3 regions of the Micromonospora sp. NPDC049366 genome follow, and region 2 is predicted to be linked to each of the others. Evidence: riboswitches for the same ligand, from Rfam matches in the RefSeq annotation. Region 2 holds a riboswitch; each other region holds the start of a gene.

Region 1 (4,067 bases), on a different contig from region 2:
GCAACCAGTGCTGGCGGGACTCCCACGACGGGGTCCAGTTCGCCGACGGGACCATCCCGACGCTGCCGATCGCGACCTGCGAGACGCAGGGGTACACGTACGACGCGAAGCTGCGGACGGCCGAACTCGCCGCCGGGCCGTGGCAGGACCCGGCGCTGGCCGCGCGACTGCGGACCGAGGCGGCGGCCCTGCGCGACCGGTTCGACCGCGACTTCTGGGTCCCCGACCGTGGCGGCTACTACGCCATCGGCCTGGACGGGGACGGGCGGCAGATCGACTCGATGACCTCGAACATGGGGCACCTGCTGTGGAGCGGCATCGTGCCGCCGGAGCGGGCCCGCGCGGTGGCGTACCAGCTGATGTCGGAGGAGATGTTCTCCGGCTGGGGCGTGCGGACGCTGTCCACCGCCGACCGGGGCTACAACCCCATCGGCTACCACCTGGGCACGGTCTGGCCGCACGACAACGCGCTCATCGCCGCGGGTCTCGCCCGCTACGGCCACCACGATGAGGCGCACCGGATCATCACGTCGATGCTGGAGGCGGCGACGTTCTCCGCGCACCGGCTGCCCGAGGCGTTCTCCGGTTACGACCGCGCGTTCGGCCTGCGGCCGGTCCCCTACCCCACGGCGTGCAACCCGCAGGCGTGGGCCAGTGGGGCGCCGCTGCTGTTCCTGCGTACGCTGCTCGGCCTGGATGCCGTCGAGGGTCGGCTGGTCGTCGACCCGCACATTCCGGAGCCGTTCGGCTGGATCCGGCTCGACGGGCTGCCCGCGTTCGGCCGTCGCTGGAACGTGCACGCCGAGGGCACCCGGCACGAGCTGCGGGCCGCGGAGTGATCCGCGCCGTCAGCCGCGCGGCGGGAGCCGCCAGAGCTCGTTGAAGGCCAAGCTGTCGAAGAAGGCGACGCCGTCGACCACCTTGCCGTCGCGGAAGGTCAGGAACCACGCGTAGGTGTTCTCGTAGGTGGAGCCGTCCACCGTCACCCCGGCACCGTCGAACACGGTGATGACGGTGTTCGCGTCGGCGTCCTCGTAGATCGCCCGCAGGTTCACCGGGCGGTACGGGCTGTCCTCGCCGAACCGGGCGTTGAACGGCTCCATCGCCCGGGTGCGGAAGTCCTCGGCGCCCTGGTAGGTCCCCGCCACCACCGAGTGGCCGACGACCTCCCACCGCATGTCGGGGGCGAAGAGGTCGCTGATCGGCGCGGTGCCGGCGGACCAGTCCGCGAAGGCGCGGGCGACGAGGTCCCGGTTAGCCGTCATGACACGACCACCTCTCTGCGGGCGGGCGGCACGGCGGGGCTCCGTGGCGTGGCGCGACCCCCCTGTCCGCCGGTCTCCACCGCCACTCTATCGACGGCGCGCGGCGGTCGAGGCCGGTCGCGGACACCCACCGGGACCACAACGGCCCGGCGACCGGTCGGCGGCCGGGGTGCGCGGCGTGAGGGTGGTCATAACGGCTGGACGGCAGCCGGTCACGGAGTGCTAACCTCGCCGCAGGTCATGAGTGCCAGCGCGTAGCCCCGGCTTGCTGGCCGGCAACCCTCCTCCGCGGTGGGGTGCCCCGGGTGAGGACCGGGCACCGGAGCGACCTCCGGTGCAAGCGTGGCCTGGTTCCCAGGTCAACAACGACCCAGGAGAGCCGCATGTCCCGCATCACCACCCCATCGTTCGGCTTCGCCGCGCCGCCGGCACTGACCCGGCGTCGGCACGTCGACATGATGTGGGTCTGCAGCGCCGCGTGTCGCCCCGGCGCCCCGCGCTGACGCGCCGCACCTCCTTTTCCTGATCGATCCCGCGGTACGCCCTCCGGCGCACCGTCGGCGGCGCACGTCCGTGCCCCGCCACCGAACACCCTCCGGAGACACCTGTGCGATTCCTTCCTGCCCTGACCCGGGTGGCCGCCCTCGGCGTGGCCGCCGTCCTCGGCGCGACCGCCCTCACCGCGTGCGGCGACGACGCCTCGTCCAGCGCGGCGGACAACCCGTACGGGCTGCTTCAGCCCGGTGTGCTGCGCGCCGGCACCCTGACCGACGCGCCCCCGAACGTGTACCTGAAGGACGGTACGTTCACCGGCTTCGACAACGACCTGCTCACCGCGGTCGCCGGCAAGATCGGCCTGAAGGTGGAGTTCGTCGGCACCGACTTCTCCGCGCTGCTCTCCCAGGTCAACAACCGCAAGTTCGACGTCGGCAGCTCGTCGATCACCATCACCGAGGCGCGCAAGAAGACCGTCGACTTCGGCAACGGCTACGACTTCGGCTACTTCGGACTCGACGTCCCGGCCGGCTCCCCGATCACCGGCTTCGACCAGCTCTCGGGCAAGCGGGTGGTGGTCGTGCAGGGCACCGTCCAGGACGACTACGCCACCGGCAAGGGCCTCGACCCGGTGCGGGTGCCGGACTACAACGGCGCGATCAACCAGCTCAAGGCCGGCACCGCCGACGCCTGGATCGCCCCGGCCGAGATCGGCGAGAAGTCCGCGGCGGACAGCGGCGGCAAGATCACCGTCGCGGCGAAGGAGCTCAGCCCGGCGCCCACGGCGTACGCGGTGGCGAAGGGCAACGACAAGCTGCGCGAGGCGCTCAACAAGGGCCTCGACGAGGTGATCGCGGACGGCACGTGGAGCAGGCTGCAGGCCGAGTACTACCCGGGCCGGCCGGTTCCGGCGGACTTCAAGCCCGGCAGCGGCACGGTGGCGGCTCCGGCCGCGACGGCGTCGGCCTCGGCCGCGTCCTGACGGCAGACGAGTACGAGCGAGCGGGGCGGTAGGAGAGGAACCTGATGGATCCGTTGCGCACCCTGTGGGAGACGTTCTTCGACTGGGAGTCGATGCGCGAGGCGCTACCCGAGATGCTGACCGTCGGGTTGCCCAACACGCTGATCCTGGCGGTCTCCGCCGCCCTGCTCGGCTCGGTGCTGGGCCTGCTGCTGGCGGTCGCCGGCATCACCCGCACCCGCTGGCTGCGCTGGCCGGCCCGCGTCTACACCGACGTGTTCCGGGGCCTGCCGGCGGCCGCGACGATCCTGCTGATCGGCGTCGGGCTGGCCCCGCTCGGGATGCAGGTGTGGGGTCCCGACCCGTACCCGCTGGGCATCCTGGCGCTGTCGCTGATCGCCGCCGCCTACATCGGAGAGATCTTCCGCTCCGGCATCCAGTCGGTCGAGGCGGCCCAGTTGGAGGGCGCCCGCGCGCTCGGCTTCTCCTGGGGTGAGGCGATGCGGGTGGTGATCATCCCGCAGGGCGTACGCCGGGTCCTGCCCGCCTGGGTCAACCAGCTCATCGCGTTGATCAAGGATTCCAGCCTGGTCTACTTCCTCGGCTTGGTGGCCAGCGAGCGGGAGCTGTTCCGGATCGGTCAGGACTACGCGGCGACCACCGGCAACGAGTCCGCGCTCCTGCTGGCCGGACTCTTCTACCTGGCGCTCACCGTGCCGCTGACCCACGTGGTCAACGCGATCGACCGGCGACTGCGGCACGGCCGCCCGGCCGGGGCTCCGGCCGACGACATCGACGACGCCGATTTGGCGCTGCCCGGCGCGGCCGGAGGGAGTCAACGATGAGCACCGACACCAGCACCTCGGTCAGCCTGGGCGTCCGCGACGTCCACCTCGCCTTCGGCTCCCACCGGGTGCTGCGCGGAGTGGACCTGGACGTGGCGCGCGGCGAGACGGCCTGCGTCATCGGACCGTCCGGCTCCGGCAAGTCGACCTTGCTGCGGACCATCAACCGGCTCATCGAGCCGGACCGTGGCGACGTGCTGCTCGACGGGCGCAGCGTGCTGGCCGACGACCCGGACGCCCTGCGGCAGCGCGTCGGGATGGTGTTCCAGCAGTTCAACCTCTTCCCGCACATGACGGTGCTGCGCAACGTCACCCTCGCGCTGCGCCGGATCAGGCGGTTGCCCGAGGAGGAGGCGGTCGCCGTCGCCCGGGCCCAGCTGGACCTCGTCGGGCTGGCCGCCAAGGCCGACGCCCGGCCGGCGCACCTGTCCGGCGGGCAGCAGCAGCGCGTCGCCATCGCGCGTGCCCTGGCCCTGCAGCCCCAGGTGATGCTCTTCGACG
Region 2 (4,067 bases):
CGGGTCAGCCCCGCCTCGCGCAGCACCTTGAGGTGGTGGCTTCGGGTGGCCTTGGAGACGCCGAACTCGAAGCTGCCGCATGCGTATTCCCCGCCGGCGGCGAGCGCGCGGACGATCTGCAGCCGCACGTCGTCGGCCAGCGCGGCCAGCACGTTGGTGACCGGCACGTCGCGCAGCTCGGGTTCCTCCAGCTCCATGTGACCAGTGTAACCCTTGTTCGACAGAAGTCGAACAAGGCCCTAGGGTCGGTGAGGCTGGTTCGAAGGTAGTCGAATATAGGAGTCGAGGATGCGTTCCCGCGCCGCCGCCTTCCCGCTGCTCGCCGCGCTGAGCTGGGGGGTGATGTTTCCCGTCCTGGCCAGCGCACTGGACCGGGTCGACCCGCTCAACCTGACCACCGCGCGCTACCTGCTCGCCTCCGTGGCCCTGGTCGCCCTGCTGCTGCTCCGCGAGGGGCGGGCCGGTCTCCGCCCGGCGGGCCGGGGCGTGGAGCTGGCCGTGCTCGGTGTCGTCGGCTTCGCCGGCTTCAACCTGCTCACCAACCTGGCCCTGGAGCACGCCGCGCCGCAGCAGGTCGCCCTCTTCGTCGCCACGACCCCGCTGGTCACGCAGCTCGTCCGCTGGGCCTGGGACGGCGTACGCCCGCGGCCCGCCCTGCTGGCCCTCTCGCTGGTGGCGCTCCTCGGTGTCGGTCTGGTGATCACCCGCGGCAGCCTGGCCGGGCTCGGGCAGTTCGGTCTCGGCGGGCTCATGATGATCGGCGCCGTCGTCGGCTGGGCGATCTACACGCACGGGGCGGGCCGGTTCGCCGGCTGGTCACCCCTGCGCTACACCACGCTGACCGCGCTCGCCGGCACGATCGCGATGCTCGCCGGAAGCGTCGCCGCCGACCTCGTCGGGGTCCAGCACGCCCCGTCCGCCGCCGACCTCGGCGCGGTCTCGCCGCAGCTGGCGTACGCCGTGGTGGTGGGCGCGGTGATCGCCGTGCTGGCCTGGAACACGGGGGTCCAGCGGCTCGGCGCGGCCAACGCGGCGCTGTTCATGAACCTCGTCCCGGTGACCACCTTCGCGGTGCAGATCGCCCGCGGTTACCGGCCGGGCCCGGTCGAGCTGGTCGGCGCGGGGCTGACGATCGCCGCGCTGATCGCCGCGAACCTGGTCAACCGGTCGCGCGGCGGCGCGTCACCGCGGGTGGTCGAGCAGCGCGGAGCCGCCGTCACCGATCCGGTCGCGGTCGTCGACCCCGTGGCGGTGGTGAGCCGCTGACGGCTCACACCGTGGGAACCGCCGGAGGGCGGGGCCGGGTGGGCGCTTAGACTCGGTCGTACAACTGAATACCTCATCCAGAGGGGCTGAGGGATACGGCCCGACGACGCCCCGGCAACCACCCCGCGCGCTCACCGCTGAGCGACGGCGGGGCAGGTGCCAATTCCGTCCCCGCCGCACGGTGCGATGCGGGGAAAGATGAGAGGACTCCTCGACATGACGTCGACGATCGCCCCGTCCGGCATCGACACCACCGCCAGCCCCGCCCGCGCCCTGGTCTGCCGGGCCTGTCAGGCCCGCTACCCGCTCGCCGCGCAGCACGCCTGTTACGAGTGCTTCGGCCCGCTGGAGGTCGACTACGACGCGGCCGCCCTGGCGAGCGTCACCCGGGAGCAGATCGAGGCCGGGCCGCAGAACATCTGGCGGTACGCCGGGCTGCTCCCCGCCGGCCAGGACCCGGCCACCCGGGTCACCCTGGACCCCGGGCTCACCCCGCTGGTCGCCGCCCCGCACCTCGCCGCCGAGCTGGGCATCACGGCGCCGCTGTGGGTCAAGGACGACAGCGCCAACCCCACCCACTCGTTCAAGGACCGGGTCGTCTCGGTGGCGCTCACCGCGGCCCGGGCGCTCGGCTTCCAGCGGTACGCCTGCGCCTCGACCGGCAACCTGGCCAACTCGGTGGCCGCCCACGCCGCCCGTGCCGGGGTGCCCTCGGTGGTGTTCATCCCGTCCGACCTGGAGCAGGGCAAGGTCGTCACCACGGCGGTCTACGGCGGTGACCTCGTCGCCATCGACGGCTCGTACGACGACGTGAACCGGCTCTGCGGCGAACTGGTCGAGACGGACGAGTTCGAGGACACCGCGTTCGTCAACGTGAACGTGCGGCCCTACTACGCCGAGGGGTCCAAGACGCTGGGCTACGAGGTGGCCGAGCAGTTGGGCTGGCGGATCCCCGCCCAGGTGGTGATCCCGATGGCCTCCGGCGAGCTGCTCACCAAGATTGACAAGGCGTTCTCGGAGCTGGTCGAGATCGGGCTGGTCGAGCCGCCGGCCGGCGGCTGGAAGGTGTTCGGCGCGCAGTCCGCCGGCTGCAACCCGATCGCCACCGCGCTGCACGCCGATAGCGACACGATCAACCCGGTCAAGCCGACGGGGATCGCGAAGTCGCTCAACATCGGCGACCCGGCCGCCGGCCTCTACGCGCTGGAGGCGGTGCGCCGCACCGGGGGCTGGATGGAGTACGTCGACGACGACGAGATCCGCGAGGGCATCCGCCTGCTGGCGCGTACGACCGGCGTCTTCGCCGAGACCGCCGGCGGGGTGACCGTCGCGGTGCTGCGCAAGCTGGTCGAGTCGGGCAAGCTCGACCCGGCCGCCGAGACGGTGGTCTTCAACACCGGTGAGGGGTTGAAGACCATCGACGCCGTCGCCGGCCAGGTGGGCCCCACCCACCGGATCCGCCCGTCGCTGCGGGCCGCCCGCGACGCCGGCCTGCTCGGCTGACCCGCGCCCCCGGTCTGATCGACCCCCGTGACGCGGTGCCCGGCCCGGGCACCGCGTCCGGGAGCCTCGGCTCGATCGTGCCGGCTCGCCCGAGCGGGGGATCAGGCCGTTCCGCCGGGTAACCGGCTTTTCGCTCTGGGTGCGGAAAACCCACCGCTAAGGACTTGACGGCAGGAACCGGACGGCGCAAGATGCTCCGTGCGGGAGGGCATTTCGCCGAAGACTTTTGAAGTTCTTGCGACCCAACGCCGGAGGCGTTGTGCGAGTGTCCCTCCCGACCAGCCTCCGATCGGGCCAGCGAAAATCGCTGGCCCGATCGTCGTCTCGGGGCGCACCCTACCCGCCATGAGCATCACGATCGCGCCGTTCGACGCCGCCGATCCGGCCGCGATCGACGAGGCCTACCGGATCGGGGTCGCGGCCCGCGACGCCGACGAGCCCGACTTCCCGCCCTTCTGCCGCCGGCGCCTCGACGGCATGCTGCGTCACCCGATGCCCGGCACCGTCACGCTCTGGGCGTTGGCCCGGCTCGACGGTGTGCCCGCCGGCCTCTTCACGCTGGACCTGCCCCAGCTCGACAACACCGAGAACGCGACGGTGGAGCTGATCGTCCACCCCGACCAGCGGCGGCGCGGGGTGGGCCGTGCGCTGCACGAGCACTGCGTCCGGCTGCTGCGGGAGCAGGGTCGCAAGCGGGTGGTGGGCATGGCGGTCTCGGCGCTGCCCGGCGGCCCGGCGCGCCCGACGGCGGGTGCGGCGTTCGCCGCCGCGATGGGCGCCCAGCCCGCGCTCGCCGAGGTGCGCCGTCGGCTCGACCCGGCGACGGTCGATCAGACCGCTCTGGACGAGTTGCTGGCCGAGGCCCGGGCGCGGGCCGCGGGCTACCGCACGGTCCGTTGGCACGGCCGCATCCCGGAGGAGTACGTGGCCGACATCGCCTACCTCGACGGGCGGCTGTCGACCGACGCGCCGATGGGCGACCTGACGTGGGAGGCCGAGAAGGTCGACGCCGAGCGGATCCGGGGCACCGAGCGGGCGCTGGCCGCGCGGGGGCGCCGCCAGTACCACGTCGCGGCCCGGCACGAGGCGTCCGGCCGGCTCGTCGCGTGGACGCTGCTCGACGTCGGTCCCTCCGCCGACTGGCACGCGTACCAGCAGATCACCATCGTCGACCCGGACCACCGGGGGCACCGCCTCGGTCTGCTCACCAAGATCGAGAATCTGCGGTACCTGCTCGCCGAGGAGCCGGCGGTACGCGCGATCGACACCTTCAACGCGGCGTCCAACACGCACATGAT
Region 3 (4,067 bases), on a different contig from region 2:
TGGAACGCGGCCAACTCAGCTTTGAGCATGGTCAGGCGTTCCTCGTTCCTCAAGGTCTGGATGAGGTAGGCCTGCACCCGGTGAGCGAGCCCCGCGATGTCGTCGGTGAGCTCGGCCATCGCCTGCTGATGATTCTTGAGGACCTGCTGGATGAGATGCTCGCGTCGATTTTCTCGTTCGCGCTCGTTGGTGGCCAGCACCCAACGCGCCCCCTGATGGACCGCGACCCCGAGAATCACCACGGTGCCGATCCCGGTGACCATCGCGCTCAAACCCAGCAGGCCACCGAACCCCAGGGCCGCCAGACCCGAGGTGATTCCCGCCCCGCTGAGTCCGGAGACGCTGCCGGCAAGACTGACCGCAGCGATCGGGGCACCGAACGCAGCAGCCTTCGCAGCGATGTCCTTGGTGGTGGTTTCCAGCTGGCTGGTCGTGATCTTGCCGGAAGCGAAATCTTCCTCGGCAATCACGAACCGTTCGGTCGCCGCCACGACCTCGTCAGCTGACTCGGGGAACACGAGTGCTGCCACCAGCACAATCCGCTCACGCTCGGCGTCCGCGGCATGCCTGTCAGCACGCGAGATTCGCACCAGATCGCGCACCAGCACCGTGAAGACCGGCTCGCGCTGATCCTCCTCAAGGAGGTCGCGCAATTCGCTGGACAACTTCACCGTGGCGTCGGGGTCGCCGGCGCCACCTACTGCGTCGCGTTGCGCCCCGGTGATCTCCCTACGCAACTCCGACCGTGCTTCGCCGTCGAGGCCGATCGTCGACGCGAACAGGTACAGATTCGCGATCTCGCGAGGGTCGAGGAGGCCGTCGACCAGCGCCAGACTCACCAGCACCCGGCAATAGAGCAACTTCCCGTCCGCGCTGAGCGTGGACAAGTCGCCGACATTGTCGGTGTCGCGCGACGACCACGTCGAGATGCCCTCCTTGACTTCTCCGACCTTCGCCATCACCTGCTCGGCGGACTGCTTCACCTTCTCCTGGGCATCGCCAGCAGCATCCGCGACAAACTGCCTCGCGACGCTCGTGCTGTCGGCGACCACTCGTCCCGCGGCGTCGGCAACGTCCTTCAGCCGCCCAAGCCCAACACCACGAAGGTCCATCGCCATTCCTCTCACGTCTTTGGCGAGAGGCTAACGGTGACCACCGACGGGGCGACGTCCTCCCAGCGGCCCAAGAACATCTCCCCATCGGCCAGATTTCGGTGCTCTACGGCCATCGTGCCGCTGCCTCACGGAGCGCCGTGTGCCTGGCGAGCCAGGCGGAGCCGGCGACGCCGAACTGCTCATCCGCACCAGGGCCTCCGGCAGCCAGAGCACCCGCGGTCGACGCGGGCTTCCACCGCGCGCTCCCTCGGGATTGCTCCCGACCTCGCTGATCTCTATGCTGCGTGGGCGTCACGAGTGGTCAGCGTCAAGCCTCCCGGCTTGCTGACCCGGCAACCGCGCCACCCGCGCACGGTGCCCCCGGGAGAAGACCAGGCCGACCGCGAACTGCGGCCCGGCAAGAGCGGGTGCCTTGAGGGCACCAGAAGGCGAGTTCACCGTGCCATTCCACGACGTGGATCTGACCGCTTTCGCGGTCTGCCTGACCTGCGGAAATCTCCGCGGCGGTGGAGGCCCGCGCGAGCAGCGATGCGGCTGTGAATCACGTACGCCGGACCAGGAGGGACGAGACATCTCCGGCGACCTCGACCTGTGCGTCTTGTGCGTCCGGGACACGGTGACCACCCGAACCAGGTGGTCGTGGTTGGGCTGCGAAACCTGCCGACACGTCTCAGCGGTTGTCGGCCAACGGTACGGCCACCGCAACGCACTGCCGCTGGGGCGGCACTCGCTCATGAACGGCGACGTGGTCCAGCCGTCGACGGCCACGGCGGCCGACGTCGCCGGCTCGCTGATGGCCGCGACGCGACGCTGGAGCGCGCTATTCGAATGGCGAAGTGTGGAGTTCAACCGACTCGCCACGCCGCTGCGCGCAGCGGGCCCGCGGGTGCCACTGGTCGAGTGGCAGCGGCGGTGGCCACCATCGCTCGGGGCGAGCGTTGATGCATTCGACCGCTATGGCGTCGTGCCCGTGCCCGCCGCCCTCAGCAGCCTGCGGCACGCCCAGACCCGATTCCTGTCCACCGCTCGGTGATCGCCGGTCCGGCCGGCTGCTGTTGACGGTGCCGACATCGCCAACAGTCCCGGCCATAGAACAGGTCTACAACCACGATGCTGAATCGGAGGAAGGGCACTTTCGGAACGGGGATTTCAAGCCACCGGCGTGTTCGCCCACTGGGCGAGCAACTTCAGTGCCTCGTGGGATGGGCTGTCTGGTTCGGCGGTGAACACCACGAGGTGCTGGTCGGGCTTGCCGCTGACGTCGAATTGCTGCGAATCGAGGGTGAGCGGGCCGACCAGTGGATGCTGGTAGATCTTGCGGCGCAGTGCGGCGCCGGTCACGTGGTGGCCGCCCCACCATGTGCGAAAGTCCGCGTCTTTGACGGAGAGAGTCCCGACAAGTTCGGCCAGGCGCTGATCGCTCGGGTAGTTCCGGGCCTCCATGCGTAGATAGGCGACGCATTCCTGGGCGGCCCTGGCCCAGTCGGTGTTCAATGCCCGGTAACCCGGATCGAGGAAAGTGAGCCAGATAAGGTTCCGCTGCCGCTCCGGCAGTGCCCCATAATCGGCGAACAAGGCAGCGGCCAGGGGATTCCAGGCGAGGATATCCAGTCTCCGGCCGAATACGTAGGCGGGAACTTCGTACAGGCTATCGAGCAATCGCTGGGTCTGCGGGTCAACCCGCGACGTGGTCTGCGTACGGGATCCTGGGCGCTGTTTCGGCCCTGCGATCGAATGCAAGTACTCCCGGCCGTCGCGGTCGAGACCAAGCGCGTCCGCGAGGGCGTCGAGGACCTCGGGTGACGCACTGGTGACGCGTCCCTGCTCGAGCCGGGCCAGATAGTCCGCGCTGACATTGGCCAGCTGGGCGACCTCTTCACGGCGCAGCCCGGGAACGCGGCGCCGCCGGCCGCCGTCGGGTAGGCCGACGTCCTCCGGCCGGATACGTGCACGACTGGCCCGCAGAAACTCGGCAAGCGGATTGCTCACGGCGGACGCCGGACGATTGGACATGAAACCCAATCTACCCTCGGGCCCCGGCGGATACCTGGGACTGTCTTTCCCATGAAGAACCGAACCTGGTCGGCCCGATACACCACGATGACACTGGGACACGTCAGCAAGCCACCACTCGCCCGGACGCAGCAAAGCCCATAGCGGGCACGAATGTCCGGGCCGGAACTAATAGGAGAGGAAGCCCTCCATGTCGAAAACAATCGTGGTGACCGGTACCGCGACTGGAATGGGCCGGGCCATCGTCGAGAAGTTCGCCGCCGAAGGCTGGAACGTGGTCGCGACGGTCCGCAAGGAGGCCGACCTGACGGTGCACGACGAGTTGAAGCGGGTCAGGACGCTGCTGCTGGACGTCGATGACGAGCAGGCGGCAGGGACCTTCGCGCAGACCGCCGTCGAGCAGTTCGGACAGGTCGACGTCTTGGTCAACAATGCGGGTTTCTACCAGATGGGGCCGGTGGAGGTGAGCAGCATGGACCAGATCCACCGGCAGTTCCAGACCAACGTGTTCGGACTGATCGCGCTCAGCCGGGCCTTCCTGCCGATCTTCCGCGCCCAGCGCTCCGGAACGATCATCAACATCTCCTCGTTGACCGCCGAGCAGGGTTATCCGTACAGCGCCGTCTACGCCGCCTCCAAGGCAGCCGTGGCCGCGCTCAGCGAGGGGATGAGCCTGGAGGTGGCCGCCTTCGGCATCGCGGTCAAGGCCGTCCTGCCCGGACAGCACTCCACCCGCATCTTCACGAAGATCGACATTGCGCAGGACGTCCCTGCGGACTACCAGGCTGGAATCGATGCGTTCTTCTCCAAGAACGCGCCAACCGGCTCCGACCCGTCGATCACCGCCGACGTCGTGTACCGAGCCGCCGTCGACGGGGACAACACCAAGGTACGTTACTACTCCGCGCCGGACTCGGCAGCCATTCCCAGGGCCAAGCA

The links. A riboswitch is a leader RNA that binds a small molecule or an ion and turns the genes downstream of it on or off. The one in region 2 is predicted to bind S-adenosylmethionine.
Region 1: it holds a riboswitch for S-adenosylmethionine, as region 2 does, so the genes downstream of both, ACIBTV_RS15655 (ABC transporter substrate-binding protein) here and thrC (threonine synthase) in region 2, are expected to answer to the same signal.
Region 3: it holds a riboswitch for S-adenosylmethionine, as region 2 does, so the genes downstream of both, ACIBTV_RS29520 (hypothetical protein) here and thrC (threonine synthase) in region 2, are expected to answer to the same signal.

What each region holds. Positions count from the first base shown of each region.
Region 1 is NZ_JBITMV010000009.1:247,335-251,401, forward strand. It holds gene ACIBTV_RS15645 (glycogen debranching N-terminal domain-containing protein) at 1-839, shown strand, start outside; gene ACIBTV_RS15650 (nuclear transport factor 2 family protein) at 849-1,265, opposite strand; SAM riboswitch class IV at 1,502-1,614, shown strand; gene ACIBTV_RS15655 (ABC transporter substrate-binding protein) at 1,873-2,742, shown strand; gene ACIBTV_RS15660 (amino acid ABC transporter permease) at 2,787-3,566, shown strand; gene ACIBTV_RS15665 (amino acid ABC transporter ATP-binding protein) at 3,563-4,067, shown strand, end outside.
Region 2 is NZ_JBITMV010000001.1:289,489-293,555, forward strand. It holds gene ACIBTV_RS01340 (ArsR/SmtB family transcription factor) at 1-197, opposite strand, end outside; gene ACIBTV_RS01345 (DMT family transporter) at 289-1,266, shown strand; SAM riboswitch class I at 1,337-1,471, shown strand; gene thrC (threonine synthase) at 1,483-2,769, shown strand; gene ACIBTV_RS01355 (GNAT family N-acetyltransferase) at 3,115-4,067, shown strand, end outside.
Region 3 is NZ_JBITMV010000029.1:1,049-5,115, forward strand. It holds gene ACIBTV_RS29515 (TerB family tellurite resistance protein) at 1-1,112, opposite strand, end outside; SAM riboswitch class IV at 1,405-1,525, shown strand; gene ACIBTV_RS29520 (hypothetical protein) at 1,849-2,148, shown strand; gene ACIBTV_RS29525 (helix-turn-helix transcriptional regulator) at 2,265-3,128, opposite strand; gene ACIBTV_RS29530 (SDR family NAD(P)-dependent oxidoreductase) at 3,334-4,067, shown strand, end outside.